Regions from separate parts of the Kitasatospora sp. NPDC040550 genome, predicted to be linked through region 3. Evidence: predicted binding sites of a transcription regulator. Region 3 holds the regulator's gene; each other region holds the start of a gene.
The links. Region 3 encodes HrcA, which represses chaperone genes, less so after heat shock. Its sites were predicted from a motif close to TTNGCACTCNGNNNNNCNGAGTGCNAA; they were not measured.

Region 1 (9,447 bases), on a different contig from region 3:
GGCGGGGAAGACCACACTGACCCGGGGCCTGGGGGAGGGGCTGCAGGTCCGCGGGGCGGTGACCTCGCCGACCTTCGTGATCGCCCGGGTGCACCCCTCGCTGGTCGGCGGCCCGGCCCTGGTGCACGTGGACGCGTACCGGCTGGGCGGGGACCTCGACGAGATGGAGGACCTCGACCTGGACGTCTCGCTGCCGGAGTCGGTGGTCGTGGTCGAGTGGGGCGAGGGCAAGGTCGAGCGGCTGTCCGAGGAGCGCCTGGAGGTCCGGATCGAGCGGGCGATCGGTGACACCGCCGGGGAGGACCACGACCCGCGCCGGGTGCTGCTCACCGGCATCGGGCCGCGCTGGGCGGGCGTCCCGCTGGCCGAGCTGGCCTAGGGCCCGCCCCGGGGCTTTCCCGGCACCGGTCGATCGGGTTCCACCGTTTTGCCGACAGGCCGTCGGCAAGGTGTTGCGGGCGGGGCGCCGGGCGTGGTGGGATGGGTGCTGCGGTTAGGTCTGCCTAACTAGGGAGGCGCCATGTCGAGCACCACCCCCGCCCCGGAGCGCGCCGTGCGTGCCACCGGAGCCGGAGAGTCCGCCCGCCGCGCTGCGGGGGAGCCGATGCGGGCCCTGCTGGCCGCCTGCGCGGCCGCCGAGGCGGTGTCCAGGCCGCCGGAGCCGAGGGCCCGGCAGGCCGACGACGAACCCGAGGCGGGCGCGCCCCGGGCCGCCTAGCGCCAGCTGCCCGTCCTACGGGACCACGACCACCTTGGTGCCGTTCGGCGCGAAGTCCCAGAGCAGCTGCCCCTCGGGGCGGCCGCTGCGGATGCCGCCGGTCTTGGTCTTCGGGTCGGCGGTCGGCGTGGTGCCGTCCAGGGCAGCGCTGAATCCGAACACCACGCCGTTCTGCTGCGCGAAGCGCACCACGTGTTCGATCTGCTTGCCGTCCGTCCCGGTCGCGGTCTGGGTGCGGCTGTACACCGAGTAGCTGCCCGGGGTGGGCTCGACCGAGCCCGGGGTGACCAGGAAGGCGGCCGCGACCTGCGGGTTCTTCTTCGGGTCAACCAGCCAGACGACGTGGCCGCCGGCCGAGTAGACGACCCGCGTGCCGCTGCCCGAGGTGGCCGGCAGCGGCGGGACGGTCGGGGTGGCGGAGGCGCTCGGCGTCGCGGAGGCGGCCGGTCCGGTGGACGTCGAGGCGACGGTCGGCCTGGCCCCGCCCGCCCGGTCCTGGGCGCCGTTGGCCTGGAAGGCCAGCAGGCTCACCACTGCCAGGGCCCCCAGGGTCAACCCCGTGACCACCACTCCAGGACCCATCTTCGCCACGTGCCCGCTCCTGCCGCCGTCCGCTGTACGTACCGCCCTTATCGTGCCAGGTCCCCCGGGCGGGTCGGCAGTGGCCAGTACGTGTGTTCCGGAGGGGGACACCAGCTCGATCGGCCGGTCGGCCCAACGTCGGTCTAACCTTGACCCGTGCTGCTGCTCGCGTTCGACACCGCTACCCCTGCCGTCACCGCCGCCGTCCACGACGGCACGGCCGTCCTCGCCGAGACCCACCAGGTCGACGCCAGGCGCCACGGCGAACTGCTGCTGCCCGCGATCGACCAGGTCCTGCGGGCCGCCGGAGTGGACAAGAATCGGCTCACCGGCATCGCGGTCGGGGTCGGCCCGGGCCCGTACACCGGCCTGCGGGTCGGTCTGGTGACCGCCGCCGCGCTCGGCCACGCGCTCGGCCTGCCGGTGCACGGCGTCTGCACCCTGGACGCGATCGCCTTCCAGGCGCGCGCCGAGGGCCTGGCCGGACAGCCGTTCACGGTCGCCACCGACGCGCGCCGCAAGGAGGTCTACTGGGCCTCCTACGACGCCGAGGGCAACCGCACCGAGGGCCCCGGCGTGGACCGACCGGCCGAGCTGACGCCCGCCGCCCGCTCGGTGGGCGCCGGCGCGCTGCTCTACCCCGAGGCCTTCCCGGGCGCCCACGGGCCCGAGCACGTCTCGGCCGGTGCCCTGGCCGGCTTCGCCGCCGCCGAGCTGGCCGCCGGGCGCGAGCTGCTGCCGAACGTGCCGCTGTACCTGCGCCGCCCGGACGCCCAGGTCCCGGCGGCCTACAAGAACGTTCTGGGGGGCAAGGCGGTGCTCCCGGCGTGAACCACGGAACCACCCTGCGCCCGATGCGCTGGTGGGACATCGAGCCGGTGCTGGACCTGGAGCTCAGGCTGTTCCCCGAGGACGCCTGGTCCTCCGGGATGTTCTGGTCCGAGCTCGCCGAGGCCCACCCCGGCGGCACCCGCCACTACTCGGTCGCCACCGCCGCGGACGGCACGATCGTCGGCTACGCCGGCCTGATGGCCGTCGCCGGCGACGGAGACGTCCAGACCATCGCCGTGGACGAGCGCCACCAGGGCGCCGGCCTCGGCACCGCCCTGCTCACCGACCTGATCCACGAGGCCGCCCGGCGCGGCTGCGCCGACCTGCTGCTGGAGGTGCGGGTGGACAACCAGCGCGCCCAGCGGCTCTACGAGCGCCACGGCTTCGAACCGGTGGGCATCCGGCGCGGCTACTACCAGCCCGCCAACGTCGACGCGCTGGTGATGCGCCTCGAACACCCGAGCACCGACAGCACCGACCCGAAGGACATTGAGGACACCCCCCATGGCTGACGAACCGCTCGTCCTCGGCATCGAGACCTCCTGCGACGAGACCGGCGTCGGCATCGTGCGCGGCACCACGCTGCTGGCCGACGCGGTCGCCTCCAGCGTGAACGACCACGCCCGCTTCGGCGGCGTCGTCCCGGAGATCGCCAGCCGCGCCCACCTGGAGGCGATGGTCCCGACCATCCAGCGCGCCCTGGACACGGCCGGCATCAAGGCCGGCGACCTGGACGGCATCGCCGTCACCGCCGGCCCCGGCCTGGCGGGCGCGCTGCTGGTCGGCGTCAGCGCGGCGAAGGCGTACGCCTGGGCGCTCGACAAGCCGCTGTACGGGGTCAACCACCTCGCCTCGCACATCTGCGTGGACCAGCTGGAGCACGGCCGGCTGCCCTCGCCGACGATGGCCCTGCTGGTCTCCGGCGGGCACTCCTCGCTGCTGCTCAGCGAGGACATCACCACCGACGTCCGCCCGCTCGGCGCGACCATCGACGACGCGGCCGGCGAGGCCTTCGACAAGGTCGCCCGGGTGCTCGGCCTGGGCTTCCCCGGCGGCCCGATCGTCGACCGGACGGCCCGCGAGGGCGACCCGAAGGCGATCGCCTTCCCGCGCGGCCTGACCGGGAAGAACGACCCCGAGTACGACTTCTCCTTCTCCGGCCTCAAGACCGCCGTCGCCCGCTGGGTGGAGGCCAAGCGCCGGGCCGGCGAGGAGGTGCCGATCGCCGACGTCGCGGCCTCCTTCCAGGAGGCGGTCACCGACGTGCTCACCCGCAAGGCCGTCAAGGCCTGCAAGGACAGCGGCGTCGACCACCTGATGATCGGCGGCGGCGTCGCGGCCAACTCCCGGCTGCGTGAGATGGCCCAGCAGCGCTGCGACCGGGCCGGCATCCGGCTGCGGGTGCCCCGGCCGGGCCTGTGCACCGACAACGGCGCGATGGTGGCGGCGCTGGGCTCCGAGATGGTGTGGCGCGGCCGCACCCCCTCCGCCTTCGAGCTGTCCGCGGACTCCTCGCTGCCCGTCACCGAGGTCCACGTCCCGGCCGGGGGAGCCGGGCACGGTGACGTCCACGGCCAGGCCTACCAGGCCCTCGGCGGTGGCGCCGGGTGACCGTCGCCGCGATGTGGGAGGCCCGCGCGGCGGACGGCCGCGGGGCCGAACTCGCCGCCTGGGCAAGGGAGTCCGCGCTTCCCGCGGTGCGCGGCGCGGCCGGGCTGGAGCGCCTCGAACTGCTCTCCGCCCCCGGTGACCGGGTGCTGCTGATCACCTGGTGGAGCGGTACGCCCGTGCCGGTCGCCGACCCGCCCGCCGAACTGCTGGGCCGTCCGGTGCACCGCTGGTCCTTCACCAGCGAGCACGTCGAGTAGGTCCCGGACGGGAACCGCCACGGCGGCGCTACCGTGCATAGCTGAGAGAACGCTGGACGGGACCGGGAGCGCGGTGCGGTGAACAGGGACGGGTGGAGCAGGACCAGGACGTACGCGGCGGGGGCGGTGGCCCTGCTGGCCTTCGCCACCGCGTGCGGCGACAACGGGGGCGGCGGCAGCGCCGCCCCGGCCGCGAGCACGGCCGGGACGGCGGCGGCGACCCCGCCGCCCGCCGGCGGCACCCCCGGCGCGGCGGCCACCACGCCCGGCGCGGCCCCGGCCCAGGGCGACGCCGCGGCCTGGGCGAAGTGGAACCTCAAGCCGCTGGCCCCGGCCCCCGCGCCGCCCGCCGACAAGCCCATCAAGCTCGAACGCACCGGCACCGTACCGGTGTTCAGCGACGTGAAGACCACCGACAAGGTCGTCTTCATCACCATCGACGACGGCGCCGAGAAGGACCCGAAGTTCGTCGAGATGCTGACCGAGCTCAAGGTGCCGATCTCGATGTTCCTGACCAAGGACATCGTCAAGAACGACTACGGCTACTTCAAGCCGCTCCAGGCGCTGGGCAACCACATCCAGAACCACACCGTCACCCACCCGGTGATGAGCAAGCTCCCGGCCGACAAGCAGAAGTCCGAGATCTGCGAGGACCAGGCCGCGCTCACCCAGCAGTACGGCACCGCCCCGCTGCTGTTCCGCCCGCCGTTCGGCGACGGCGCCAACACCCCGACGCTCAACACCTCGGTGCAGCAGTGCGGTCCGCGCGCGATCGTGCTGTGGCGCGAGTCGATGCAGATCCACGACATGCAGTACCAGGCGGGCGACAAGAAGTTGAAGTCCGGCGACATCATCCTGGCGCACTTCCGCGGCCCCAAGGAGCTCAAGGGCGCCACCATGACCCAGATGTTCGCGGACCTGCTGGCCCGGATCCAGGAGCAGGGCTTCTCGGTGGCCCGGCTGGAGGACTACATCCAGGCGCCGTCCTCGTAGCCGCTCAGACCGGCCGGCCCAGCATCATCAGCGGCCCGTTGTCGGTGCGGCTGAGGATCACCGTGACGGAGTTCGGCCCGGAGGGCTTGAGCTGGCGGCGCAGCTCCTCCGGGGTGATCGCCATCCCGCGCTTCTTGATCACCACCGTGCCGACCCCGCGCTCGCGCAGCAGCGCTTTCAGCTTCTTGACGTTGTACGGGAGCACGTCGGTGAGCTCGAAGGCGTGCGCGTACGGGGTGGCGACCAGCCGGTCCGAGGTCACGTAGGCGATCTTCGGGTCGATCAGCCGGCCGTCGACCTGCCCGGCGACCTCGGCCACCAGGTGCGCCCGGATCACCGCGCCGTCCGGCTCGTACAGGTACCGCCCGACCGGGCCGGCCGGCGGGTCGGGCAGGTCGCCGCCGGTCAGGGTGTCGCCGTGCGGCAGCAGGGTCGCGCGGTGCGGGCGGACCGCGCCGGTGCCGAACCAGAGCACCGCCTCCTTGACGTCCCCGTGGTCGGAGACCCACTCGGCCTCGGCGTCCGCCGGGACGGCCTCGTGCGGGATGCCCGGGGCGACCTTCAACGCGCCGATCGGGGTCCGCCGGCCGGCCTCGATCGCCCAGGAGAGCGGCGGGGCGTACGCCTCCGGGTCGAACACCCGGCCGCGCGAGGTGCGCCGGGCCGGGTCGGTGAACACCGCGTCGTAGCCGGTGACGTCCACCTCGGCGACGTCCGTGCAGCGCACCTCCACCAGGTCCGACAGGCCCAGCGCGGCGGCGTTGGCGGCGGTGGCGGCACAGGCCGCCGGGTCCTTGTCGACGGCCAGCACCCGGATCCCGGCCCGGGCCAGCGCCAGCACGTCCCCGCCGATGCCGCAGCAGAGGTCCGCCAGGCGCCGTACGCCCAGCTCGGCGAAGCGGCGGGCCCGCCACTCGGCCACGCTGCGCCGGGTGGACTGCTCGACCCCGTTGGGCGTGAAGTACATCAGGTCGGCGTCCGCCCCGAACTTCGCCCGTGCCCGCTGCCGCAGCCGGGCCTGGCCGAACGCCGCCGACACCAGCTCCGCCGGGTGCTCCCGCCGCAGCCGGGTGGCCAGCGCCAGCTCCTCCTCGGGGGCGAACTCGCGCAGCTCGGCGAGCAGGGCCTGGCCCTCGGGGGTCAGCAGGGGCTGGAGGTTCTCGGTGTCCACGGGCTCATTCTGACCGGTCGGCCCGTCGGTACCCGAGCCGCCGGGCGCCGCGGGCGCCGTACACGCGTACGGACACTCGCCCGCGGGTCGAGTCCGCAGCGCGCGTCGTTGGCACTCTGGTTGACTGAGTGCTAACGGCAGCCTATGGTCGTCCTTGGCACTCCCCACTGGGGGAGTGCTAATGCGAAGACGTGTGCCTGACCCCCGCGACGGCAGGCACGCAGGTTCGCCCCTACCCGTTAGAAAACCCCGTAATCTCCGAAGGGGAGCTCGGACGTGACCACCAGCAGCAAGGTTGCCATCAAGCCGCTCGAGGACCGCATCGTGGTCCAGCCGCTCGACGCCGAGACCACCACGGCCTCCGGCCTGGTTATCCCGGACACCGCCAAGGAGAAGCCCCAGGAGGGCGTCGTCCTGGCCGTCGGCCCGGGCCGCTTCGAGGACGGCCAGCGTCTGCCGCTCGACGTCGCCGTGGGTGACATCGTCCTGTACTCGAAGTACGGCGGCACTGAGGTGAAGTACCAGGGCGAGGAGTACCTCGTCCTCTCCGCCCGCGACGTTCTCGCCATCATCGAGAAGTAAGTCGTTCCGACCCGCCCCGGATCCGTGTCCCTAGTGACAGGGGCCCGGGGCGTGGTTGTTGGTTCACGTAGTTCGGCGGCCGGTCGGCCGCAGCCCCGAGGGAATAGGGAACATGGCGAAGATCCTGCAGTTCGACGAGGACGCCCGCCGCTCGCTGGAGCGCGGTGTCAACAAGCTGGCCGACACCGTCAAGGTGACCATCGGCCCCAAGGGCCGCAACGTCGTCATCGACAAGAAGTTCGGCGCCCCGACCATCACCAACGACGGTGTCACCATCGCCCGTGAGGTCGAGCTGGACGACCCGTACGAGAACCTTGGCGCGCAGCTCGTCAAGGAGGTCGCCACCAAGACCAACGACGTCGCGGGTGACGGCACCACCACCGCCACCGTGCTGGCCCAGGCCCTGGTCAACGAGGGTCTGCGCAACGTCGCCGCCGGTGCCGGCCCGGCCGCCCTCAAGAAGGGCATCGACAAGGCCGTCGCCGCCGTCTCCGAGCACCTGCTGTCCATCGCCCGCGAGATCGAGGGCAAGGACGACGTCGCCGCCGTCGCGTCCCTCTCCGCGCAGGACACCCAGGTCGGCGAGCTGATCGCCGAGGCGATCGACAAGGTCGGCAAGGACGGTGTCATCACCGTCGAGGAGTCGAACACCTTCGGCGTGGAGCTGGACTTCACCGAGGGCATGCAGTTCGACAAGGGCTACCTGTCGCCGTACTTCGTCACCGACGCCGAGCGCCAGGAAGCGGTCCTCGAGGACCCGTACATCCTGATCAACCAGGGCAAGATCTCCTCCATCCAGGAGCTGCTGCCGCTGCTGGAGAAGATCCTGCAGAGCGGTGCCTCCAAGCCGCTGCTGATCATCGCCGAGGACGTCGACGGCGAGGCGCTGTCGACCCTGGTCGTGAACAAGATCCGCGGCACCTTCAACGCCGTCGCCGTCAAGGCCCCCGGCTTCGGTGACCGCCGCAAGGCGATCCTCGGCGACCTGGCCGTCCTCACCGGCGGCACGGTCATCTCCGAGGAGGTCGGCCTCAAGCTCGACCAGGCCGGTCTGGACGTGCTGGGCACCGCCCGCCGCGTGACCATCACCAAGGACGACACCACCGTCGTCGACGGTGCCGGTGACTCCGAGGCCGTGGCCGGCCGCGTCGCCCAGATCAAGGGCGAGATCGCCGCGACCGACTCCGACTGGGACCGCGAGAAGCTGCAGGAGCGCCTGGCCAAGCTGGCCGGCGGCGTCTGCGTCATCAAGGTCGGCGCCGCCACCGAGGTGGAGCTCAAGGAGCGCAAGCACCGCCTGGAGGACGCCATCTCGGCGACCCGCGCCGCGGTCGAGGAGGGCATCGTCGCCGGCGGTGGCGCCTCGCTGGTGCACGCCGCCAAGGTGCTGGACGGCGGCCTGGGCCTGTCGGGTGACGAGGCCACCGGTGTCGCCGTGGTCCGCAAGGCGCTGCACGAGCCGCTGCGCTGGATCGCCCAGAACGCCGGCCTGGAGGGCTACGTCATCACCTCCAAGGTCTCCGAGCTGGAGGCCGGCCAGGGCTACAACGCCGCCACCGGTGAGTACGGCGACCTGGTGAAGGCCGGCGTCATCGACCCGGTCAAGGTCACCCGCTCCGCGCTGGAGAACGCCGCCTCGATCGCCTCCCTGCTCCTCACCACCGAGACCCTCGTGGTGGAGAAGAAGGAGGAGGAGGCCGACGCCGGTCACTCGCACGGCGGTCACGGCCACTCGCACTGAGGCACCGACGCCTGACCGGAGGCCCGGCCCGCTCCCCACGGGGAGTCCGGCCGGGCCTCCGGCCGTTACTCGCCCGCTCGCCTCCGGGGCGGGGATTCACCCGCTCGCCTCCGGGGCGGCGTGGACGGCCTCGCGGCGGGTCCGTTTGAGGCTTCAACTATCAGTAGAATTTTGCAGAATGCAAAGATTGCCTTATAACTGAGGCATGATCGAGGCCCGCCACCTGCGCGTCCTGCGTGCCGTCGCCCGCACCGGCTCCTTCTCCGCCGCCGCCCGCGAGCTGGGGTGCACCCAGCCCGCCATCAGCCAGCAGATGAAGGCCCTGGAGAAGTCGGTGGACACCCCGCTGGTGGTCCGCTCGGGCCGCGGGATGCAGCTCAGCGAGGCCGGGCGGGTCCTGCTCAAGCATGCCACCGGGATCCTGGCCGGGCTCTCCGCCGCCGAGGAGGAGGTGGCCGCGATCGCCGGGCTGCGGGCCGGCCGGGTGCGGCTGGTCTCCTTCCCGACCGCCAGTTCCACCCTGGTGCCGCCCGCGGTCGCCCGCCTGCGGGACAGCCATCCGGGGGTGCGCGTGTCGCTGGTCGAGGCCGAGCCGCCGGAGTCGCTGGCGATGCTGCGCGGCGGCGAGTGCGAGATCGCGCTGGCCTTCCGCTACCCGCAGTCCGACGGCGCGGCCGCGGCGCCCGCCCCCGCGCACGGCTCGCCGCGCGAGGCCCGGGCCGAGGCGAACCTGGAGGCCCAGCAGCTGTCGGCCGGCACCGACTGGTCCGACCTGGTGGTCACCCCGCTGCTGGACGACCCGCTGGTGGGCCTGCTGCCGGCCGCCCACCCGCTGGCCGGGCGGGGCGGTCCGGTGGAGCTGGTGGAGCTGGCGGGGGAGCAGTGGATCGCCGGCTGCCCGCAGTGCCGGGGGCACCTGGTGGAGCTGTGCGCGGGGGCGGGTTTCGAGCCCCGGATCGAC
Region 2 (9,447 bases), on a different contig from region 3:
GCCGGGCTCGCCCGCCCGGGCCAGCTCGGCGGACAGCACCTCCCGGCCGGCGTCCACCCCGGCGGCCGCGCCGGAGGTGAGGAAGGTGTCCAGCCCGGGCAGCGCGCCGACGGCGGCGCGCAGCGCGGCCCGGTCGGCGCTGTGGTCGATCGCCCGGTGGAAGGTCCAGCGGCAGCCGGCGATCGCCCCGGCGACGGCCGTGGTGGCGGCCAGGTCGACGGCGCCCCCGGCGTCCAGGAAGCCGAGCACGAACTCCTCGGCGCCCTCGGCCCGCAGCGCGGCGGCCCGGGCGCACAGCTCGTCGAGGTCGCCGGGGGCGAAGCCGTCCCGGATCCGCAGCATGACGCGCAGCGGGAGGTCGACGGCGGCCCGGATCCGGGCGAAGTCCTCGACGGAGGGGGTGAGTCCGTCGGCGGCCATGTCGGTGACCAGTTCGAGCCGGTCGGCGCCGCCGGACTCGGCTGCCTGGGCGTCCTGGGGCGTCAGCGCGATGACTTCGAAAATTGGTCTAGACATATCAGACAGCCTGCCACATCCCCCCGCCCCCGGCGAGACCCGCACCCCCGTTCCGGTCACGCCGGGGGCGGGGGCCGGTCACGCCGGGGACGGGGCCCGGTCACGCCGGGGGCGGGGGCCCGGTCACACCGGGGGCAGGCCCCGGTCACGCCCGCCCCGGCACCATCCCGAGGGCCGTCCGCCGGCCGAACCGGCGCTCCGCCACCGCCACCAGGACCAGCCCGGCCAGCACCGGCACCGCCATCGGCAGCAGGTGCGAGATCCCGTGGGCCTCCCGCCAGATGTTGAACAGGCTGCCCGGCCCGGTCAGCACCAGCACCGCCAGCCCCACCGCCGTCGGGCCGAGGCGCCCGCGCAACGCGGTGAAGGTCAGCAGCGTCGGGGCGAGGAGCATCACCACGAACCACTGGACGTCCAGCGGGAAGGTCGTGTCGTCCCAGTTCTGCGCCGCCTCCAGCAGCCCGCCCGCGACCGCCGAGGCCAGCACCAGCCCGGCGGTCCGCAGGTTCGGCCGGGGCAGCAGGTCGGTCGGCGCGACGACCAGCAGCAGCGCGGCCACCACGAACGGCAGCGAGGCCATCCCGATGTAGCCGACCCACCAGACGTCGAAGACGCCCGGCTCCCAGGCGGCCCGGCCCAGGTCGTACAGCCCGATGGCGCCGAGGACCAGCGAGGTGGCCCGGACGGCCGTCCACCGCCCCAGCAGCGCCGCCACCCCGAGCAGCAGCGCGGCCACCGGCGGGGCGAACGCCCGGACGTGGTTGCCGAGCGAGTCGTCCCAGGCGAGCCACCTGGTGGTCCGCTCCAGAGTGAGCGCCCAGGGCACCATGACGGCGCCGACCACCGCGCCGGCGATCATCGGCGCCGCCATCGCCAGCAGCCGCCCGGCCGCCGAGGCGCCGGTCAGCCCCAGCCGCACCCGCAGCCCGTACACCGCCAGGCCGAGGACCTCCCGGGCCAGGGCCACCCGGCCGCCCGCCGCCGTGGTGTCGGCGAACACCTCGACCAGTTCCTCACCGCGCTCGCGCCGGTAGCGCGCCGGGTAGAGCCGCAGTGCGGCCCGCAGCACCGCGGAGGGCGCGGGGCCGATCACCGGCATGGTCATGAGAGTCCTCCCCCCGTCGCGGGCCGCTCCCCGGCCCGGCCCGGCAGCATCGACCGGATCCTGGTGAGCCGCCGCTCCGCCTCGGTGGCCACGGCGCGCAGCCGCCCGGCCTCGGCGGCCAGCGCGTCCCGTCCGGCCCCGGTCAGCGCGTAGGTGCGCCGGGCCCGTCCGTCCACCACCTCTTCGGCGGCGACCTCGATCAGACCCTGGCCCAGCAGCCGGTCGAGGGCGCCGTACAGCGTGCCGGTGCGCATCTTGACCCGGCCGTCCGAGATGGCGGCGACCTCCTGGATCAGCGCGTAGCCGTGTCTGGGCTGGTCGGCCAGGGCGGTGAGCAGCAGCAGCGTGGGCTCCTGCATGGAGCGTTCTGTCATACGACTACATATATCGTCAACCTACCTATAGGTCCAGCACCGGCCCGTGCCGATCCGACCCGCCACAATGTGCCCCATGCCGACCGAGGACCTGCTCACCGCCTGGACCGCCCTGCTGCACCGCTGCGGCGCCACCGACGACCCCGAACCGTACGGCCGCGAACTGCTGCGCCGCTGGTCGGACCCGCGCCGCCGGTACCACACCACCGAGCACCTGCGCGCCGTCCTGCACCACGTCGACGCGCTCGCCGGGCACGCCGACGACTCCGACGCCGTCCGGCTCGCCGCCTGGTTCCACGACGCCGTCCACCGCCCCGACCGCACCGAGAACGAGGAGCGCAGCGCCGCCCTCGCCGTCCGCGCGCTGACCGCCGCCGGCCTGCCCGCCGCACGCGTCGCCGAGGTCGAGCGGCTGGTCCTGCTCACCGTCGGCCACGACCCGGCCCCCGGCGACCGCGACGGCGAGGTGCTCTGCGACGCGGACCTCGCCGTCCTCGGCGGCACTCCCGAGGCCTACGCGGCCTACGCGGCCGCCGTCCGGGAGGAGTACGCCTTCGTCCCCGAACCGGACTTCCGCACCGGCCGCGCCGCCGTCCTGCGCCACCTGCTGGCGCTCCCGGCCCTCTACCGCACCCCCGACGCCCGCCGCCGCCTCGCCGCGACCGCCCGCACCAACCTGACCGCCGAGCTCCAGCACCTGGAGGACTAGGTCGGACCCGCCCTACGGCGGGTCCGACAATTCCCGCCCTAAGGCGCCAACTCCCCCACCGGCGCCACCACGGCCCCCTGCTTGCCGCACACCCAGTGCGGCTCCGGGCCCAACTCGGGCTCCACGCCGAGCGCGTGCGGGTCCCCGTCGGATGCGCAGGAGGTGCACAGCGGCCACCGGCCGTACGCCTCCAGCAGCGCGTCCTGGACGTCCTGGGCAACCAGCCCGAGCACGTACTCGGTGCCGTCCGGCCACTGCTCCAGCCACCAGCGGCGGTGGGTGACGGCCTGTTCCACCAGCGAGACGACGGCGGCGTCCGCCACGTCCCGCGCGGTGAGGTCGGCCAGGATCAGGGCCCGGGCGTTGTGCAGGGCGGTCTCGATGTCGTCGGAAGCCATCCGTCCATTCTCCGTGGCCCGCCCATGGGTTCAAAACGGGCCCGGGGCCGGAACGCCCCGGGGCCGAAGCGCGGCCCGGGGCCGAAGCGCGGCCCGGGGCCGAAGCGCGGCCCGGGGCCGGAACGCCGCGTGGGCGGCCCCCCGAAGGGAACCGCCCACGCGGACGAGGATCAGCCGATCCGATCGGAGTCCGATCAGGATCAGAAGTCCATGTCACCGCCCGGCATGCCGCCGCCGGCGGCCGCGGCGGCCTTCTCCGGCTTGTCGGCGATGACGGCCTCGGTGGTGAGGAACAGCGCCGCGATGGAGGCGGCGTTCTGCAGCGCGGAGCGGGTGACCTTGGCCGGGTCGATGATGCCCGCGGCGACCAGGTCGACGTACTCGTTGGTGGCGGCGTTCAGGCCGTGACCGGCGGGGAGGTTGCGCACCTTCTCCACCACGACGCCACCCTCCAGGCCGGCGTTGGTCGCGATCTGCTTGATCGGGGCCTCCAGCGCGACCTTGACGATGTTGGCACCGGTGGCCTCGTCGCCGTCCAGCTCCAGCTTGTCGAAGGCGACACCGGCCTGCAGCAGCGCGACGCCACCACCGGCGACGATGCCCTCCTCGACGGCGGCCTTGGCGTTGCGGACGGCGTCCTCGATGCGGTGCTTGCGCTCCTTGAGCTCCACCTCGGTGGCCGCGCCGGCCTTGATGACGGCCACGCCGCCGGCCAGCTTGGCGAGGCGCTCCTGGAGCTTCTCGCGGTCGTAGTCCGAGTCGCTGTTCTCGATCTCGGCGCGGATCTGGTTCACGCGGCCGGCGACCTGGTCGCTGTCGCCGCCACCGTCGACGATGGTGGTCTCGTCCTTGGTGATGACCACCTTGCGGGCGGTGCCCAGCAGGTCGATGCCGGCGTTCTCCAGCTTGAGGCCGACCTCCTCGGAGATCACGGTGCCACCGGTGAGGATGGCGATGTCGCCGAGCATGGCCTTGCGGCGGTCGCCGAAGCCCGGGGCCTTGACGGCGACGGACTTGAAGGTGCCGCGGATCTTGTTCACGACCAGGGTCGACAGGGCCTCGCCCTCGACGTCCTCGGCGATGATGACGAGCGGCTTGCCGCTCTGCATGACCTTCTCCAGCAGCGGGAGCAGGTCCTTGACCGAGCCGATCTTGGAGTTGGCGATGAGGATGTACGGGTCCTCGAACGTCGCCTCCATGCGCTCCAGGTCGGTGGCGAAGTAGGCGGAGATGTAGCCCTTGTCGAAGCGCATGCCCTCGGTGAGCTCGAGCTCCAGACCGAAGGTGTTGCTCTCCTCGACGGTGATGACGCCTTCCTTGCCGACCTTGTCCATGGCCTCGGCGATGAGCTCGCCGATCTGGGTGTCGGCGGCGGAGATGGAGGCGGTGGAGGCGATCTGCTCCTTGGTCTCCACGTCCTTGGCCTGGGCCAGCAGCTGGTCCGAGACGGCGGCGACGGCCTTCTCGATGCCGCGCTTGAGGGCCATCGGGTTGGCGCCGGCGGCGACGTTGCGCAGACCCTCGCGAACCAGGGCCTGGGCGAGCACGGTGGCGGTGGTGGTGCCGTCACCCGCGACGTCGTCCGTCTTCTTGGCGACCTCCTTGACGAGCTCCGCGCCGATCTTCTCGTAGGGGTCCTCGAGCTCGATCTCCTTGGCGATGGAGACACCGTCGTTGGTGATCGTGGGGGCGCCCCACTTCTTCTCCAGCACGACGTTGCGACCCTTGGGGCCGAGCGTGACCTTCACTGCGTCGGCGAGCTGGTTCATGCCACGCTCAAGGCCGCGGCGAGCTTCCTCATCAAAGGCGATGATCTTGGCCATCAGAAGTGGTCCTCCGGGACACGGTCGACTGCTCGGACCAAGGGGTGCCCGCGACGGACGGCCCTGGTGCGCGGAGGTCCATTCCCCTACCGCTCCCGGGGGCCTCACCGACCCGGTCCGCTGTCACTCTCACACTGTGAGTGCTAACGCCAATGATTAGCACTCCGGGTGGTCGAGTGCAAGCCCAATGGCCGACCCGCGAGCCGCCGTCCACCCCCGGACGGTCCGGCGCGGGAACGCGAACGGGCCCGTACGACGCGTGTCGTACGGGCCCGCCGAGAAGCGAGTGGTCACCAGCCGTGGGCCGCGCCGAGCTCCTGGGTGCCGGAAGAGGTCAGACCGCCGCGCGGACCATGTCCGCCTGCGGGCCCTTCTGTCCCTGGGAGATCTCGAACTCGACCCGCTGGCCCTCCTCGAGGGTGCGGTAGCCGTCCATCTGGATCGCGCTGTAGTGGACGAAGACGTCCGCACCACCGTCGACCGCGATGAAGCCGTAGCCCTTCTCCGCGTTGAACCACTTGACGGTGCCCTGAGCCATTCCGAACTCCCCTAGTGCTGTGCTGGCCCTTCACGGGCCAGCAGGTCGCGGGCCCGGGTCTGGTTTGAAGGCCGGCCCGGGGAACCCCCCCTGAGCGCAGCCGTGCACGCCGCAATCGTCCGCACGGGGGCGCCGGACGGCTTCCGTGAGCGGTTGATTACGTCGACCGCCGCTGAATGTATCCGGATCGACGCCCTCTGCAACAGGGTCAGCCGCCGGGAATTCCGCAGCCCCGTCAAGAGACAAGAGCGAACAAACCGGGAGGAAATCGGCAATTAGCGCCGGACATAGCGGACGAATTACTCAAATGCCTGCAGGAATTCTGACATCTGCCTGACATGTTTCACGGACCCGGCCCCGGGCCGGTCTCAGCGTCCGGACGAGCTCCGGTGAAGCGCCCACTGCCGGAAGGGGAAGCTCTGTTCCCAGCAGAGCCACACTCTACTCCGACTCTGACCGAAAATATTCCCGCCGAAATGCCGGCGGCCGCCCGCACGCACGGAGAGTGGAATTCCGTACGCGCGGACGGCCGGGAAGCGGCGGGAACGGCTCAGCAGCCGCCGGCCACCGCCGGAATGATCGAAACGCTCGCACCGTCCGCGATCCCGGTCGCCAGACCCTCGGCGAACCGCACGTCGTCGTCGTTCACGTACACGTTGACGAAGCGGCGCAGCTTGCCGGTGTCGTCCAGGATCCGGGCCGCGATGCCCGCGTGGTTCCGCTCCAGGTCGGCGATGACATCGCCCAGGGTGGCCCCCTCGGCGATCACCTCGGCCGCGCCGCCGGTGTAGGTGCGCAGGATGGTGGGGATGCGGACGTTGGCGCTCATGACTCTCCTAGCGGGGTGGGGGGGTGGATCAGGCGGACGCGAGGCCGGCGGCGTGGAAGGAGTCCAGCGTCGGGCGGATGACGGCGGTCATGCCCGCCTCGGAGACGGCGTCCAGGGTCTTGAGGCCGTCCCCGGTGTTGATCGCGACGGTCTCCTTGGCCGGGTCCAGCCGGCCGGTCTCCACGAGCTTCTTCAACACACCGATGGTCACCCCGCCCGCGGTCTCGGCGAAGATCCCCTCGGTCCGGGCCAGCAGCCGGATCGCCGCCACCACCTCCGCGTCCGTGACGTCCTCCACCGCACCGCCGGTCCGGCGGGCGATGTCCAGCACGTACGGACCGTCCGCCGGGTTGCCGATCGCCAGCGACTTGGCGATGGTGTCCGGCTTCACCGGCCGGATCACGTCCCGGCCGGCCTTGAACGCCGCCGAGACCGGCGAGCAGCCCTCCGCCTGGGCGCCGAAGATCCGGTACGGCCGGTCCTCCACCAGACCCAGCTTGATCAGCTCCTGCAGACCCTTGTCGATCTTCGTCAGCTGCGAACCCGAGGCGATCGGGATGACGATCTGCTCCGGCAGCCGCCAGCCGAGCTGCTCGCAGATCTCGTAGGCCAGCGTCTTGGAGCCCTCGCCGTAGTACGGCCGCAGGTTGACGTTGACGAAACCCCAGCCCTCGCCGGCCGGGTCCCCGATCAGCTCCGAGCAGAACCGGTTCACGTCGTCGTAGTTGCCCTCGATGCCGACCAGCTCACCGCCGTACACCCCGGCCATCACGACCTTGCCCTGCTCCAGGTCGTGCGGGATGAACACGCAGGATCGGAACCCGGCCCGGGCCGCGGCCGCGCCCACCGCACCGGCCAGGTTGCCGGTCGAGGAGCAGGACAGCGTGGTGTAGCCGAACGCCCGGGCCGCCTCGATCGCGCAGGCCACCACCCGGTCCTTGAACGAGTGCGTCGGGTTGCCCGAGTCGTCCTTGACGTGCAGCTGGGCGGTGAACCCGAGCTCCCGGCCCAGGTTGTCCGCCTTCACCAGCGGGGTCCAGCCGGGGTTCAGGTTGGGCTTCGAGGCGACATCGGCCGGCACCGGCAGCAGCGGCGCGTACCGCCAGATGGACGCGGGGCCGGACTCGATCCGCTTGCGCAGCTCCTCGGCGCGCTCGCTGCCGAACTCGTAGGCGATCTCCAGCGGCCCGAAGCACTCCACACAGGCGAAGCTGGGGCCGAGCGGGAAGCGGGTCCCGCACTCCCGACAGGACAGGGCGGCGGCGGGGCCGAGGTCGACGGAAACGGGTGCGACAGTGTCGATAGCCATGATGGCGGAGGCCTCTCTCCTCATCTTCCCCGCGGCGCGGTCGCGCCACAGGCCGGAATTGGCACCTGTCCCGCCGGGGCCTGTCGACGACAGCCGAGCGAGAAGGTTGCCGGGACGTCAACGGGCCGTTCCCTCAGTCCCTCTGGATGAGCTTGTGAAATTGTGGTGGTGCGCAGCGGCGACCCCGGCGTGCAAAGGTCCGACCGCTGTACGAAGACTGTATCCGAAGGCGTCAACCCTGAACGGGACCGTCCGCCAAGCGAGATGACCCGTCCCACCCGATCCCGCCGAGGAGAGTCACCGTGCCCGCCGAACCGACCCACGCCCTCCTCCCGCAGGCGGCGTCCTGGCTCCGCCGCCGCTCGTGGAGCGCGGCCGAGCGGCCGGTCGACGCCCTCCTCGCCGCCAAACGGCGCACCGGCCGGACGGTCAGCGTCGTCCTCCCCGCCCTCGACGAGGAAGCCACCGTCGGCGACATCGTCCGCACCGTCCGGCGCGAGCTCATGGACCGGATCCCGCTCGTCGACGAACTCGTCGTGGTCGACTCCGGCTCCACCGACGCCACCGCCGCCGTCGCCGCCGAGGCCGGCGCCCGGGTGGAACACCGCGACCGGATCCTCCCCCGGCTGCCCGCCGTCCCCGGCAAGGGCGAGGTGCTCTGGCGCTCGCTGCTGGTCACCCGCGGCGACATCGTCTGCTTCATCGACGCCGACCTGCGCGAGTTCGACCCGGCCTTCGTCTCCGGCATCGTCGGCCCGCTGCTCACCGACCCCGACATCCACCTGGTCAAGGCCATGTACGACCGCCCCCTGGAAGTGGCGATCAGCGGCTCCGCCGCGGGGGACCCCGGCGCGATCGTCCCCACCGGCGGCGGCCGGGTCACCGAACTCGTCGCCCGCCCCCTGCTCAACCTCCACTGGCCCGAACTCGCCGGCTTCGTCCAGCCCCTCGGCGGCGAGTACGCGGCCCGCCGCTCACTGCTCGAACGACTGCCCTTCCCCACCGGCTACGGCGTCGAGCTCGGCCTCCTGGTCGACGCCCTCGACCTGGTCGGCCTCGACGCCCTGGCCCAGGTCGACGTCGGCGTCCGGCACCATCGCCACCAGGACGGCCAGGCCCTCGGCCGGATGGCCGCCACCATCTACCGCACCGCCCTGGAACGCCTCGACCGCTCCCACCGCCTCAAGGCCTCCGCCGACCTCGTCCACCCCCACCTCACCCAGTTCACCCGCGACCCGCACACCCGCGCCTTCACCGCCCACACCCACCCCGTGACGGCCCTGGAACGCCCCCCGATGCACACCGTCCCGGAATACGCCACCCGCCGCTGACGGGTTTGCCACCGGGACCCCCCGGCAACATCCCAACCATGGGCGATCTCACGACCGAACGTTCGAGTGCGACCGGAACCGCCCCCGTCCTGGTGGCCTCCAACCGTGGACCGGTGTCCTTCGGCACCGCCGACGACGGCACGCTGACCCTGCGCCGCGGCGGCGGGGGGCTGGTCTCCGGCCTGTCCGCGATCGACGACCCCACCGCCGTCTGGGTCTGCGCCGCCCTGGGCGACGCCGACCGCAGAGCAGCCGGGGAGGCCCCCGACGGCCGCCTCGACCTCGCCGGGCACGACGTCGGCGGACAGGCCGTACGGATGCTCGACATCGACCCGGAGACCTTCGCCCGCGCCTACAACGGCGTCGCCAACTCCACCCTCTGGTTCGTCCACCACCTGCTCTACGCGACCCCCACCGCGCCCTCCTTCGACGCCGACTTCCGCACCGAATGGGCCGCCTACCAGGCGTACAACGCGGCGTTCGCCACCGCCCTCGCCGCCGAGGCCGCCCCGGGA
Region 3 (9,447 bases):
GAGAAGCTCTGCACCCGGTCGAAGACGGCGGCCCGCAGGTCGCGGCCGAAGGCCATCGCGGTGCGGGCTCCGTAGTAGACGGCGCCGATGGAGCAGAGCGCCTGGAGCAGGGTGACGCCGATCATCACGGCGCCCAGGCGCAGGATGTAGCCGGTGTCGCCCTTGACCACGCCCTTGTCGATGATGTCGGCGTTGAGCGTGGGCAGGTAGAGCGCCGCGAGGGTGGACACCAGCTGGAGGGCCACCAGCAGGGTGATCGGTCGGGAGTATGGGCGCAGGTACGCCCGGAGCAGTCTGATCAGCACTGGCACACTCTTGTCGTCGCCGGTCGGGTTCGCACCCCAATTCTCGTCGTTCTGTAGCGTCGTACAGACGATTCGTGGGCTGTCCGGCGGAGGTTTGCCGGGCCTTTGCCATCCGGGCCCGGTTCGCGCCCCGTGGGACCGGCACCGGCGCGTCGGGGGCGTGCCAGCTGGGGCCGCCCCCTTACGGAATGACCGGTTTCCCCCTAGGCTGCTGACTACGCCCTTGTTACTGACCGGTACCAACCACGTTAACCGGGGCCCGGCGGCCGCCCCCACGGACGCCGCGACAATCCCTCAGACGGCCACCCGCCCCCGGAGGTCCTCGTTGAGTTCCGCGCAGTCCCTGATCGACTCCGGCAGTGCCGACATCGTCGCCGGGCGTCCCGCCTCCGTCGCCCACCTGTTCCTGGAGCGGGTCGCCCTGACCCCGAACGCCGAGGCCTACCGCTACCCGGCCTCGGTCGACGAGCACGCCGCGGACGGCGCGCCGGGCGCTGAGCAGTGGCGCTCGCTCACCTGGGCGCAGACCGCGGTCCGGGTCAAGGCGGTGGCCGCCGGCCTGATGGCGCTCGGCATCCAGTCGGAGGACCGGGTCGCGCTGGCCTCCTCCACCCGGGTCGAGTGGATCCTCGCCGACCTGGGCGCCATGTGCGCGGGCGCCGCCATCACCACCGTGTACCCGAGCACCAACGCCGACGAGACGGCCTTCATCCTCTCCAACTCCGGCTCCCGGGCCCTGTTCGCCGAGAACGCGGCCCAGCTGGCCAAGGCCGTCGAGCACATCGACGAGCTGCCCGAGCTGCGCACCGTGATCCTCTTCGACGCCCCCGCCGGGGTGCCCGGGTCGGAGGAGCTCCCGACGGCCGGGCTGGACCTGATCACCCTGGCCGAGCTCGAACGGCGCGGCGCCGAGTACCTGGAGCAGCACCCGGACGCGGTCGAGAAGGCCGTGGCCGGGCTCGACAAGGAGCAGCTGGCCACCCTCATCTACACCTCCGGCACCACCGGCCGCCCCAAGGGCGTGCGCCTGGTGCACGACTGCTGGGCCTACGAGGGCCGGGCCCAGGAGGCCAGCGGCCTGCTCGGCCCCGACGACGTCCAGTTCATGTGGCTGCCGCTGTCGCACGTCTTCGGCAAGACGCTGATCTCCGGCCAGATCGCCACCGGCCACGTGATGGCGGTGGACGGCCGGGTCGACCGGATCATCCACAACCTGCCGGTCATCCGGCCGACCACCATGGCCTCGGCGCCGCGCATCTTCGAGAAGGTCTACAACGGCATCGCCGGGCGGGCCCGGGCCGAGGGCGGCGCCAAGTACAAGATCTTCCTGTGGGCCGCCAAGGTCGCCCGCGACTACGCCCGGGTGGTCCAGGAGAGCCGGGTCGCCACCGGTGCCGAGAGCGCCCCGCTGGGCCTGCGGCTGCAGCACGCGCTGGCCGACAAGCTGGTGTACGCGAAGATCCGGGCCGCCTTCGGCGGCCGGCTGCGCGGCGCCGTCTCCGGCAGCGCCGCCCTGGCCCCCGAGATCGGCTACTTCTTCCTCGGCGCCGGGGTGCCGATCCTGGAGGGCTACGGGCTGAGCGAGACCAGCGCCGGCTCCTGCGTCAACCGCAAGGAGGACGTCCGGATCGGCACGGTCGGCCGCCCGCTGCCCGGCACCGAGGTGCGGATCGCCGAGGACGGCGAGATCCTGCTGCGCGGCCCCGGCGTGATGCGCGGCTACCACAACCTGCCGGAGAAGACCGCCGAGGTGCTGGAGCCGGACGGCTGGTTCCACACCGAGGACATCGGCGAGCTCAGCCCCGACGGCTTCCTGCGGATCACCGACCGCAAGAAGGACCTGTTCAAGACCTCCGGCGGCAAGTACGTGGCGCCCAGCGAGGTCGAGGGCAAGTTCAAGGCGGTCTGCCCGTTCGTCAGCAACATCCTGGTGATCGGCAACGGCCGCAACTTCTGCACCGCGCTGATCGGCCTGGACGAGGCGGTGCTGATGCCGTGGGCCGCCGAGCGCGGCCTGGCCGGCAAGAGCTACGCCGAGCTGGCCGCCGACCCGGCCGTGCACCAGCTGATCGAGGGCTTCGTCAAGCGGGTCAACGCCGACCTCCAGCGCTGGCAGACGATCAAGAAGTTCCACCTGCTGCCGCGCGACCTCGACATCGAGCACGGCGAGCTCACCCCGAGCCTCAAGATCAAGCGCCCGGTGGTCGAGCGGACCTACGCCGACGCGGTGACCGCCATGTACGCGGGCGCCAACGAGGCCTGAGCCACCCCCCTCCCGTACGGCTCACGAGTTCGGGTGAGCCGTACGGGACAATGGGGTCATGCCCTCCGCACTCCCCGACGGCGAACCGGTGCCGTCCGACGGTTCCCTGCCCGCGCACGCCCTCACCGGGCTGGGCGACCGACCGTTCGGCTTCTACCTGCACGTCCCGTACTGCGCCAGCCGCTGCGGCTACTGCGACTTCAACACCTACACCGCCACCGAACTGCGCTCCTCCGGGGCCGTCGCCTCCCAGGAGACCTACGCGGACAACGTGGTCGCCGAGATCCGGCTGGCCCGTCGCGTCCTCGGGGACGTCGACCTGCCGGTGGAGACCGTCTTCCTCGGCGGCGGCACCCCGACCCTGCTGCCCGCCCGCGACCTGGTGAAGATGCTCGCCGCGCTGCGCGAGGAGTTCGGGCTCGCCCCGGGCGCCGAGGTCACCACCGAGGCCAACCCCGAGTCCGTCGACCCGGCGTACCTCGCCGAACTGCGCGAGGGCGGCTACAACCGGATCTCCTTCGGCATGCAGAGCGCCCGCCCGCACGTCCTCCAGCTGCTCGACCGCCACCACACCCCCGGCCGCCCCGAGGCCTGCGTGGCCGAGGCCCGCGCGGCCGGCTTCGACCACGTCAACCTGGACCTGATCTACGGCACCCCCGGCGAGTCCGACGACGACTGGCGGGCCTCCCTGGACGCCGCGATCGGCGCCGGGCCCGACCACGTCTCCGCGTACTCCCTGATCGTCGAGGACGGCACCAAGCTGGCCGCCCGGGTCAAGCGCGGCGAACTGCCGATGATCGACGACGACGTGCACGCCGACCGCTACCTCCTCGCCGAACAGGCGCTCAGCGCCGCCGGCTACTCCTGGTACGAGGTCTCCAACTGGGCCACCACCCCCCAGGGGCGCTGCCGCCACAACGAGCTCTACTGGACCGGCGGCGACTGGTGGGGTGCCGGCCCCGGCGCCCACAGCCACGTCGGCGGCGTCCGCTGGTGGAACGCCAAGCACCCCGCCGCCTACGCCCAGGCCCTCGCCGAGGGCCGCACCCCGGCCCTGGGCCGCGAGGTGCTGTCGGAGGAGGATCGCCGGGTCGAGCGCATCCTGCTGGAACTGCGCCTGGCCGACGGCATCCCCCTGGACCTGCTGGCCGAGACGGGCCGCAAGGCCGCCGCCAAGGCCCTCGCCGACGGCCTCCTCGCCGAGACGGCCTACGAGCAGGGCCGCGCCGCCCTGACCCTCCAGGGGCGGCTCCTGGCGGACGCCGTCGTGCGTGACCTGGTGGACTGACATTCGTTGACGTGGGGGTCAGCCGTCGGAGGGAGCGTGCGATGACCGCCATCGATGACCGGATGATGGGAATCTTCGAGAACTTGGAGGTTCCGGAAGGCGTCAAGGCCGAGCTCATCAGGGGGGAAATCGTGATGATGGCGGGGCTTGACATGGTCCATAACCTCATCGTCTCCGCGATTCAGCACCAGTCCCCGTACGCCCGGTGGCGGTCGCTCCCGGTGTACTGGTCCGAGCGAACCACCAAGTTCGGCGATCCGATTCGGCTCGACCTGTTGGACATCATCCTGGACACCTCGGAGTTCCAGACCTACCCCTGATCCGGGATCGCGGTGAAGTCGATCAACTCCTCGACCTTCGCCAGCAGTTCGGGCTCCAGGTCCTTGTAGCTGTCGACCTTCGACAGGATGTGCTTCCAGGCCGCCGGGGTGTCCACCGGCCAGCCGAGGCGGCGGCAGGTGCCCTCCTTCCAGTCCTCGCCGCGGGGGACGGCGGGCCAGGCCGGGATGCCGACGCTGGACGGCTTCACGGCCTGCCAGATGTCGATGTAGGGGTGGCCGACGACCAGCACCGACTCGCCGGTGACCTGGGCGGCGATGCGGTGTTCCTTCGTCCCCGGGAGCAGGTGGTCGACCAGGACGCCGAGGCGGCGGCCGGGCCCGGGGGCGAAGTCGGCGACGATCGCGGGGAGGTCGTCGATGCCCTGGAGGTACTCGACGACGACGCCCTCGATGCGCAGGTCGTCGCCCCAGACCCGCTCGACCAGTTCGGCGTCGTGCCGGCCCTCGACGTAGATCCGGGACTCGCGGGCGACCCGGGCCCGGGCGCCGGGGACGGCGAGGGAGCCGGAGGCGGTGCGGGCGGGAGTGCGCGGCGCGGCGGGCGCGGCCGGGCGCACCAGGGTGACCACCCTGCCCTCCAGCAGGAAGCCCCGCGGCACCAGCGGGAAGACCCGGTGCTTGCCGAAGCGGTCCTCCAGGGTGACGGTGAACCCCTCGGCGGTCCGCTCGCAGCGCACCACCGCCCCGCAGTAGCCGGTGGCCGCCTCCTCGACCACCAGGTCCCGCTCGGCCGGCACCTCGGGTGCGGGCTGCTGCTTCTTCCACGGCGGGGTGAGGTCCGGTCCGTACTGGTGGCTGCGCATGGGGGGATCTTACGGACGGGGCGTCAGAGGCCCGGCGCGCCCCAGACCGGGAACCAGCGGCTGAGGTCCTTCTCCAGCCGCAGGTCGTTCGCCAGCATCGCGTTCACCTGGAGCTCCAGCGGGCTGTTGCGCCGCTCACCGCCGCCGGGCATCGGGGCGAAGGGGTAGAAGGTGCCGCGCTTGTAGAGGTAGACCAGGGCCAGCGACTGGCCCTCCGGGTTGCGGAAGGCGACCAGGGAGCAGAGCAGCTGCGGGCCGAAGCCGTTCCCCTCCAGTTCGCTGTTGACCGCGTGCAGGTCGTTGACCAGTTCCGGGAGTTCCTCGGGGGTGTGCCGGGTGAGCAGCCAGGAGTAGCCGTAGCCGTCCTTGGAGGCCTCCACCGGGACGCCGCCGCGTTCGGTGTCGGCGTCCAGCAGGGCCCGGACCTGCTGCTCCACCTGGACGAAGGCGGCGCCCTCGACGGCCGCGAAGCAGACCGAGCCGAGCCCGGTGGGGAGGAACCCGGCCCCGGCCTCCAGGGTGAGCGCGGCGGACGGCACGCCGAACAGCTGGTCGAGGTCGGGCTTGACGGGCTTGGTGCGGCCGAACAGGGCGTCCAGGAATCCCACGGCGGTCCTTTCGGGAATCGGGCGGGGCCGGAGTTCAGGGGGTCAGTGGCCGAGCTGCTCGGAGATCTTCGCGAGCTGGGCCAACCGCTTCTCCAGCGTCGGGTGGGTGGAGAGCAGCTGGGAGGCGGTCTCCTTGGCGCTCAGCGCGGGGGCGAAGTAGAAGGCGTTGTAGGGCTGGGCCCTGCGCAGGTCCTCGGTGGGGATGGCGGCGATCTGCCCGGTGACCTTGGTGAGCGCCGAGGCGAGGGCGCTGGGCCGCCCGGTGAGCTGGGCGGCGGCCCGGTCGGCGGCCAGTTCGCGGTAGCGGGACAGCAGCCGGGTGAGCAGGAAGCTGATCGCGTAGACCACGATCGACACCAGCGGGATGATCAGCGCCGCGATGGCCGCGTTCTGGTCGTTGCTGTTGCGGTTGCCGCCCATGAACCCGCCGTACATCGCGACCCGGGTCATCGCCCCGGCGAGTACGCCGAGGAAGCCGGCGATGGTCATCACCGCGACGTCCCGGTGGGCGACGTGCGACAGCTCGTGCGCCAGGACGCCCTCCAGCTCCTCGGGTTCCAGTCGGCGCAGCAGGCCGGTGGTGACGCACACCACGGCGTTCTGCGGGTTGCGGCCGGTGGCGAAGGCGTTCGGCATGTCGTTGTCGGCGACCGCCACGCGGGGCTTGGGCATGTCGGCCAGGGCGCAGAGCCGGTCGATGGTGCCGTGCAGCTGGGGGTACTGCTCCTCGGTCACCTGGTGGGCGCCCATGGCCCGCTCGGTGATCTTGTCGCTGAACCAGAACTGGGCCACGAACAGCCCGCCGGAGATCAGCACGATCAGCGGCCAGGCCCCGCGCAGCAGCGCGATCAGCAGGCCCGTGAAACCGACGTACAGCAGCCCGATCACGAACATCGTCCCGACCATGCGGCTGGTCAGGCCGCGGTCGGGCGCGAAACGGGTGTGCTGGCCCGAGCTCGACATCGCTTGCTCCTCCGTTCGCCGTCGCTTTCGATGCTGCCACCCGGACGGCCCCGGGGCACCACCCGCGCACGCGGAGTGTCGTGGTGGCCGTCCGGAACTGCGGGCAGGATCACCCCGGCCGGGCCGTTCCTGCGGTACGACCCGGGCCGTACACTGGCAGGTACGGTTTTGGCACTCGTGCGTGCAGAGTGCCAGGGTCGGGGTCCTCCCCGGAGCGGCTCGCAGCATCACAGACGGACAACGTGCGAAGACGGAGGTGCGTGCCCCATGGCCGGAGAGGTCCGCCAGCTGGACGACCGCAAGCTCGCCGTGCTGCGCGCGATCGTCCAGGACTACGTGGGCACCGAGGAGCCGGTCGGCTCCAAGGCCCTGGTGGAGCGGCACAACCTCGGGGTGTCCCCGGCCACGGTGCGCAACGACATGGCGGCGCTGGAGGAGGAGGGGTACATCCACCAGCCGCACACCAGCGCCGGGCGGATCCCCACCGACAAGGGCTACCGGCTGTTCGTCGACAAGCTCGCCGAGATCAAGCCGATGAGCTCCCCGGAGCGCCGGGCGATCCGGCACTTCCTGGACGGCGCCGTCGACCTGGACGACGTGGTCACCCGTACGGTGCGGCTGCTCGCCCAGTTGACCCGCCAGGTCGCCGTGGTGCAGTACCCCTCACTGACCCGCTCCACCGTCCGGCACATCGAGCTGGTGGCGCTGGCCCCGGCGAAGGTGATGCTGGTGCTGATCACCAACACCGGCCGGGTCGAGCAGCGGATGGTCGACTGCCCGGGCACGGTCGGCGAGACGGTCCTGGCGGACCTGCGCTCGCGGATCAACACCCGGGCGGCCGGCCAGCGGCTGCCGGACGTCCCGGGGCTCCTGGAGGAGCTCCCGGCGGCCTTCGAGGCGGCCGACCGGCCGACCGTCAGCACGGTCCTGGCGACGCTGTTCGAGGCGCTCGCCGAGCAGAACGAGGAGCGGATCATGCTGGCCGGCACGGCCAACCTGACCCGCTTCGGGCACGACTTCCCGCTCACCATCCAGCCGGTGCTGGAGGCCCTGGAGGAGCAGGTCGTCCTGCTCCGCCTCCTGGGTGAGACCACGGACGCCGCGATGACGGTCCGGATCGGGCGGGAGAACGCGTACGAAGGGCTGAATTCCACCTCGGTCGTTTCGGTCGGCTACGGTTCGGGCGACGAGAGTGTGGCCAAACTGGGTGTGATCGGTCCGACCCGGATGGACTATCCGGGCACAATGGGGGCGGTGCGGGCGGTGGCACGGTACGTGGGCCAGATCCTGGCCGAGTCGTAGCACACGGCCGGCTGTTAGAAATCTAACGGCCGGCGTCCAGTCGCAGCACTACTACAGGCGGAACAAGCGGAGCATTTGGTGGCCACGGACTACTACGCGGTACTCGGCGTCCGACGGGATGCGGGGCAGGACGAGATCAAGAAGGCGTTCCGGCGCCTGGCACGCGAACTGCACCCGGACGTCAACCCGGACCCGAAGACGCAGGAGCGGTTCAAGGAGATCAACGCCGCCTACGAGGTGCTCTCCGACCCGCAGAAGCGCCAGGTCTACGACCTGGGCGGCGACCCGCTGTCGCCGGGCGGCGGTGGCGCGGGCGGCTTCGGCGCCGGCGCGGCGGGCTTCGGCTTCTCCGACATCATGGACGCCTTCTTCGGCGCCGCGGCCGGCCAGCGCGGCCCGCGCTCGCGCACCCGCCGCGGCCAGGACGCCATGATCCGGCTGGAGATCACCCTGGAGGAGGCCGCCTTCGGCACCACCAAGGAACTCCAGGTCGACACCGCCGTCACCTGCACCACCTGCAGCGGCGAGGGCGCGGCCCCCGGCACCTCGGCCCAGACCTGCGACATGTGTCGCGGCAAGGGCGAGGTCTCCCAGGTCACCCGCTCGTTCCTGGGCCAGGTCATGACCTCCCGCCCGTGCCCGCAGTGCCAGGGCTTCGGCACCGTGGTGCCGACCCCGTGCCCCGAGTGCGCCGGCGACGGCCGGGTGCGGGCCCGCCGCACCCTGACGGTGAAGATCCCGGCCGGTGTGGACAACGGCACCCGGATCCAGCTGGCCGGCGAGGGCGAGGTCGGCCCCGGCGGCGGCCCGGCCGGCGACCTGTACGTCGAGATCGCCGAGACCGCCCACGCGGTGTTCCAGCGGCGCGGGGACGACCTGCACTGCACCGTCACCATCCCGATGACGGCGGCCGCGCTCGGCACCCAGGTGCCGCTGCAGACCCTGGACGGGCTGGAGGAGGTCGACATCCGGCCCGGCACCCAGTCCGGCCAGTCGATCCCGCTGCACGGCCGGGGCATCACCCACCTGCGCGGGGGCGGCCGGGGCGACCTGATAGTGCACGTCGAGGTGCAGACGCCCACCAAGCTCGACGCCGAGCAGGAGGAGCTGCTGCGCCGGCTCTCGCTGCTGCGCGGCGAGGAGCGGCCGTCCGGCCAGTTCGCGCCGGGCCAGCAGGGCCTGTTCTCGCGCTTGAAGGACGCCTTCAACGGCCGGTAGTCGTCCGAGGAGGGGTGCCGGGGGAGGATCCCCGGCACCCCTTCGGTGTTCCCCCTCCCCGGCCGCAGGCCACCCCAGGAAAGGTTCCCCGCCATGACCGCGCCCGTCTTCGTCGTCGAGACCGAGCGGATCGCCGCCGCCGTGCCCGGGGCCGTGCTGCGGCTCGACGGGCCCGAGGGCCGGCACGCGGCCGCGGTGAAGCGGCTGGAGGCCGGCGAGGCGGTCACCCTGGCGGACGGGCTGGGGCTGGGCGTGGACGGCACCGTCGCCGCGGTGCTCGGCAAGGACGCGATCGAGGTCACGGTGGCCGCCGTGCGGCGGGAGCCGGCGCCGGCGCCGCGGATCGTGGTCGTCCA

Region 1: groES (co-chaperone GroES) is a predicted target of HrcA. The motif match lies at 6,272-6,298, and genes of this name have one in related genera.
Region 2: groL (chaperonin GroEL) is a predicted target of HrcA. The motif match lies at 5,082-5,108, and genes of this name have one in related genera.

What each region holds. Positions count from the first base shown of each region.
Region 1 is NZ_JBVIWC010000003.1:373,396-382,842, forward strand. Features, by position in the region: gene tsaE (tRNA (adenosine(37)-N6)-threonylcarbamoyltransferase complex ATPase subunit type 1 TsaE) at 1-379, shown strand, start outside; gene ACZ58X_RS07025 (hypothetical protein) at 521-718, shown strand; gene ACZ58X_RS07030 (hypothetical protein) at 734-1,300, opposite strand; gene tsaB (tRNA (adenosine(37)-N6)-threonylcarbamoyltransferase complex dimerization subunit type 1 TsaB) at 1,457-2,131, shown strand; gene rimI (ribosomal protein S18-alanine N-acetyltransferase) at 2,155-2,643, shown strand; gene tsaD (tRNA (adenosine(37)-N6)-threonylcarbamoyltransferase complex transferase subunit TsaD) at 2,636-3,742, shown strand; gene ACZ58X_RS07050 (hypothetical protein) at 3,739-3,999, shown strand; gene ACZ58X_RS07055 (polysaccharide deacetylase family protein) at 4,078-4,992, shown strand; gene ACZ58X_RS07060 (THUMP-like domain-containing protein) at 4,997-6,163, opposite strand; gene groES (co-chaperone GroES) at 6,440-6,745, shown strand; gene groL (chaperonin GroEL) at 6,858-8,486, shown strand; gene ACZ58X_RS07075 (LysR family transcriptional regulator) at 8,692-9,447, shown strand, end outside.
Region 2 is NZ_JBVIWC010000008.1:5,395-14,841, reverse strand. Features, by position in the region: gene ACZ58X_RS13935 (copper homeostasis protein CutC) at 1-516, opposite strand, end outside; gene ACZ58X_RS13930 (hypothetical protein) at 662-1,621, opposite strand; gene ACZ58X_RS13925 (PadR family transcriptional regulator) at 1,618-1,995, opposite strand; gene ACZ58X_RS13920 (HD domain-containing protein) at 2,072-2,704, shown strand; gene ACZ58X_RS13915 (hypothetical protein) at 2,743-3,102, opposite strand; gene groL (chaperonin GroEL) at 3,303-4,925, opposite strand; gene ACZ58X_RS13905 (cold-shock protein) at 5,260-5,463, opposite strand; gene ACZ58X_RS13900 (MoaD/ThiS family protein) at 6,014-6,292, opposite strand; gene thrC (threonine synthase) at 6,321-7,601, opposite strand; SAM riboswitch class I at 7,619-7,754, opposite strand; gene ACZ58X_RS13890 (glucosyl-3-phosphoglycerate synthase) at 7,904-8,932, shown strand; gene ACZ58X_RS13885 (alpha,alpha-trehalose-phosphate synthase (UDP-forming)) at 8,971-9,447, shown strand, end outside.
Region 3 is NZ_JBVIWC010000035.1:13,513-22,959, forward strand. Features, by position in the region: gene ACZ58X_RS35470 (ABC transporter ATP-binding protein) at 1-305, opposite strand, end outside; gene ACZ58X_RS35475 (AMP-dependent synthetase/ligase) at 631-2,568, shown strand; gene hemW (radical SAM family heme chaperone HemW) at 2,627-3,856, shown strand; gene ACZ58X_RS35485 (hypothetical protein) at 3,898-4,176, shown strand; gene ACZ58X_RS35490 (DUF3097 domain-containing protein) at 4,167-5,000, opposite strand; gene pspAB (PspA-associated protein PspAB) at 5,024-5,608, opposite strand; gene htpX (zinc metalloprotease HtpX) at 5,651-6,571, opposite strand; gene hrcA (heat-inducible transcriptional repressor HrcA) at 6,839-7,873, shown strand; gene dnaJ (molecular chaperone DnaJ) at 7,952-9,091, shown strand; gene ACZ58X_RS35515 (16S rRNA (uracil(1498)-N(3))-methyltransferase) at 9,185-9,447, shown strand, end outside.